DNA from 2 places in the Cytobacillus sp. FSL R5-0569 genome. Region 2 is predicted to be linked to the other one. Evidence: riboswitches for the same ligand, from Rfam matches in the RefSeq annotation. Region 2 holds a riboswitch; the other holds the start of a gene.
The links. A riboswitch is a leader RNA that binds a small molecule or an ion and turns the genes downstream of it on or off. The one in region 2 is predicted to bind FMN.
Positions count from the first base shown of each region.

Region 1: linked by a shared signal. The riboswitch ahead of MKX78_RS15400 (ECF transporter S component) and the one ahead of ribE (riboflavin synthase) in region 2 are both predicted to bind FMN.

Region 1 is NZ_JBBOWW010000001.1:3,040,238-3,042,655, forward strand. Features, by position in the region: gene MKX78_RS15395 (ferredoxin) at 103-351, shown strand; gene MKX78_RS15400 (ECF transporter S component) at 654-1,238, opposite strand; FMN riboswitch at 1,397-1,562, opposite strand; gene serA (phosphoglycerate dehydrogenase) at 1,825-2,418, shown strand, end outside.
Region 2 is NZ_JBBOWW010000001.1:2,810,357-2,812,774, reverse strand. Features, by position in the region: gene MKX78_RS14230 (hypothetical protein) at 1-413, opposite strand, end outside; FMN riboswitch at 848-990, shown strand; gene ribE (riboflavin synthase) at 1,251-1,892, shown strand; partial or broken gene ribB (3,4-dihydroxy-2-butanone-4-phosphate synthase) at 1,903-2,418, shown strand, end outside.

The sequences.
Region 1 (2,418 bases), 230 kb from region 2:
GAAATGTTTACAAGACAGATTTACAATAGAACATGTGGTAAGTGTTTCGGCAGATATTTTCGTGCTTTAACATGAAAAAGATTTTAAATAGGAGGTTATTCCATGGCGAAGTATACAATTGTTGACAAAGAAACATGTATTGCTTGTGGCGCATGTGGTGCGGCAGCTCCAGACATTTATGATTACGATGATGAGGGCATCGCATTTGTAACACTAGATGATAATGAAGGAATTGTTGAAATTCCCGATGTTCTTATAGAAGATATGATGGATGCATTTGAAGGCTGTCCAACTGACTCAATAAAAGTCGCAGACGATGCCTTTGATGGTGATCCGTTAAAATACGAATAGAACAAAAAGAAATCTAATTGTAAAAAAAGAAAACGAGTAAATCCTATTTTAGGGATTTGCTCGTTTTTTCTATGAGCTACAGGGAATCACATACTCGTATACTCATTCGAATAAAAATCGTTCCCTTCATCAATTATCCAGTTGGAATTAAAATAGTAGTTATCGAGGATTGCATATGAGTTCATTGGTGCTTTTACGAATGATGTAATATGATGGATAAGAGTGACAATTCTACTTAAGCGGCATAAAATTATATATTAAAAGGCATCTAACTTTTCAAAGTTAGATGCCTCCTTTATAAATTAAGCAATCGTATTTAGCGATCTTTGTTTATTAATCCAATTACTCATCTTAGCAAATACAAGCATAAATACCGATGCCATTAAAATTCCTTTAATAAAGTTAAAAGGTAGAATAAACATGACTGCAGTTGAACGCATTTCTGTTCCTGACATAGCGGGCATATTTAAAAACATTGTATAGGCAGGTAAAAAGACGAAATAATTAAGCAAACTCATGGATACAGCCATTACACTTGTGCCAATGATTAATCCTATTGTCATACCTTTTTTGGATTTCATCTTTGTATAAACATAATAGGTTGGCAAAATAAATAATAAACCTGCTACAAAGTTAGCAATATGACCAACAGGTACACCAGTAGCACTTCCCGTCATAAAATAATCCAACACATTTTTAAACAATTCGACCAGTATTCCCGCAATCGGACCAAATATTAACGCAGCCACTAAAGCAGGGATATCACTAAAGTCAATCATCAAAAAGTTCGGAAACGGTGGTAATGGAAAGTTTAACAACATAAGAATATACGCGATACTACTCAACATACCGATTGCAACAAAAGCTTTGACATTTAACTTCTTCAATTTTCCTCTCTCCTTTTAGGCTATCTCTCCTATAGAAGAAAGGTTCAGCAAATAAGCGTCTTTGCATAACAAAACCCTCAAGTAAACTTGAGGGAGAATTGAACAAAGACATTCTTAATAAACGTTCTTGTAGTGTATACTTTGAACGTTAGCAGAACCTCCATCTTCTCCCATCCAGACTTTACTGTCGGCTTTGGATTCTCACCAAATCCTGCCCAATACAAACGCTTCGTGCTAATTGCACTCCACTTTTAGGCTCGCGGGCTTAAAGTATAAATACTTATCACCGCCGGTCGGGAATTTCACCCTGCCCCGAAGATAGACCATATTTATTTGACAACTTCATTATACTGAAAAATAATTCATTTGTGAAGCCTAAAATAGTAAATATCTCGAATTAAAAACATTCCTTTCATTATGCACATTTGTCTTCAGGAGATAAAATTTTCTTTCCACGAAGATCGTTTTATTTTACTACATTAAAGCGTTTCCATTTTAAACACAAACAATAAATCCAATTGACAGAATAATATTCGTCTTGTAAAATAATCAGATAATTAAGTAACCAACTTAGGAGGGTTCATACATGTATCAAATATTAGTGGCTGATGCCATTAGTGAAGAAGGCTTATACCCTTTACTTAACGACACAAATGCTGAAATTATTCAAAAGAAAACCGACGATCCCGAGGTTGATTTATCAACTATTGAGGCTTTGTTAGTACGGAGTGCCACGAAAGTAACGGATGAATTAATGGCGGAGATGCCAAAGTTAAAAATTATTGCAAGAGCAGGTGTGGGTGTCGATAATATTGATGTTCCAGCAGCAACTAAAAGAGGCATTATCGTCATAAATGCACCAGACGGAAACACAATTTCTACGGCAGAGCATACTTTTGCTATGATGGCCTCCCTTATGAGAAATATTCCTCAAGCACATAGCTCAGTTAAGAATTTGGAATGGAAAAGAAATCAGTATGTAGGTACTGAACTATTCGGTAAAAGTCTTGGTATTGTTGGTATGGGAAGAATCGGGAGTGAAATCGCCAAGCGAGCAAAAGTATTTGGTATGAGTGTGTTAGTATTCGATCCCTTTTTAACGAAAGAACGTGCAGCAAAACTCGGTGTAGAATCTAGTACATTAGATGAAATACTGCAAAGATCTGATATTATTACGGTT
Region 2 (2,418 bases):
AAGATGAAAAAGCGTTTCTTTCTTTCTAGTTTTATTTCCTCATCAAATTCCTTGTTTTCGTATGTCCATTTTATTTGTAAAGAGTAATTAGCATCTAACGGGGCGTCTACAATACTGACAAATTCAATAACATCTCCCTGAGGAAAATCATTTGGCTTATCGTATAAAGTGACCATTTCCTCTCCAGATTTAAATACCAAAAAATTCAGAGTAGGGAGATTGGTCCCTCCTAACCAAGTTGCCTCTCCTTTCCAAATCCCTTTAGGGTTAGGAGAATGATGAGGGCTATATTCCGCTCTCCAATTTCCATCGGAGCTCTTTCCTTTTAGTACAATTGGTTGTTTATAAGAATAAATCATCCAAGACACTAAAATTAAAGGAAAGATGAAAATAATAATTAATTTTCTATTCATAGATGGGCTTCCTTTTATAGTTGGATTTTGTAATTTTTATGTTATCTTTATGTCCTGATGAATAGTTATTTACAAAAACACACCTTCTTTTCTATGTAATTTAATAGAAATAATGTATTTAACTGTATTTAACTGTATTTTATATCATACATAGATGAATTGACAACTTTAAGGAGTAAAGAAAAAATTGAGGTAGGGTTTTGAAATATAATATTAGATATATAACTATTATCCTTTTTCTGTCTCAAATGTTAGGGTGATGGTTTATTTTAGTTTTCTTTATGTATAATCTCCTATTTAACACTCTTTCTATTGATTAATTACTTATTTACATTTATCCTATATTTAGATACTGTAATAAGAGCAGGGGAATCTTTATTTATTTTAAAAGTATTAGATACTGTCTGTTCTCTATAGTATCAACAATTTAATAGAATATCCTTCGGGGCAGGGTGAAATTCCCAACCGGCGGTGATGAGGGTGACCTCTTAGTCCGTGACCCGGGCTCAGGAATGAGAACGGTGGATTTGGTGCAATTCCAAAGCCGACAGTATAGTCTGGATGGGAGAAGGATGCGTGTGTGTAAAAACGTTCAAAAACAGTTGATTTTGACGTTTATTTGGCCATGATTACTTTTCCCGTATACGTATTCGTATACGGGTTTATTTATTCATGAGTATTTTAAAAAGGGTGGTGATGATATGGGATAACGATAAGTGTGAGTCCAACTCTTTTTGTAATTTTCAACAAACTCTCCCGATACCGCGTATTTGCCCCGAGCGGAAAATTTCAACTTTTACTTAAACGAATAAATCTTATGCAGAGAGGTTGATCATTCTGTTTACAGGTATTATCGAAGAAATCGGTACTGTACAAAGAACGATTCATCGTGGATCTACTATTCAATTAGTGTTCAATGCTACAAAGATTATGGATGATATCCATATCGGTGATAGCATCGCTGTGAACGGTGTTTGTTTAACAGTGACCGAATTCCAACAAAGAAGTTTTACAGCAGATGTGATGCCAGAAACTTTTCATGCGACATCGCTTTCCTCTTTAAAAGTAGGAAGCAATGTGAATTTAGAAAGAGCGATGTTAGCAGGAGGAAGATTTGGCGGCCATTATGTAAGTGGTCATGTGGATGAAACGAGAAAAATTTTAAAAAAACAAAGACAAGAAAATGCGATTTATCTTTCAATTTCACTATCAGAGAAGTATCAGCATCTAATTCTACCTAAAGGATCTGTTGCTATTGATGGCACTTCATTAACAGTGATGGAGGTAGGGGATGGTTATTTTACGATTGCGTTAATTCCTCATACAGCTGAAGAAACGGTGATTAGTGAAAAAAAGCCAAATGATACTGTCAATATCGAATATGATTTATTTGCTAAATATGTATTTGCCTTTTCAGACACATCGAAACGTGAAAGAAATTTCGAACAGTTATTAGAGAATAATGGATTCTTAAGTTAGGAGGGAATATATGAGTCACTCAATTGAAGAAGCGATTGCTGACTTGAAAATGGGAAAAGTGATTATCGTTTGTGATGATGAGAATCGTGAGAATGAGGGTGATTTTATCGCTGTTGCCGAGTATGCTTCAGCTGAAACAATCAATTTTATGGCGACAGTGGGAAGAGGGCTTATTTGCGTGCCGATTGAGCAGTCAATCGCCAAAAAATTAGACTTGCATCCGATGGTAACTAATAATACAGACAGCCATCAAACTGCTTTTACTGTAAGTATTGATTATAAAGAGACAACGACTGGTATAAGTGCATTTGAACGGTTTTTAACCGTAGAAAAAATGTTAGACGACAAAACACAAGCATCAGACTTCAATCGTCCAGGTCATATTTTCCCCCTTATAGCGAAGGATGGTGGCGTCCTTGAGCGTTCAGGCCATACGGAAGCGGCAGTAGATTTAGCAAAATTGGCTGAGGCAAGTCCGGTCGGGATTATATGCGAGATTATGAAAGAAAATGGTGAAATGGCTAGA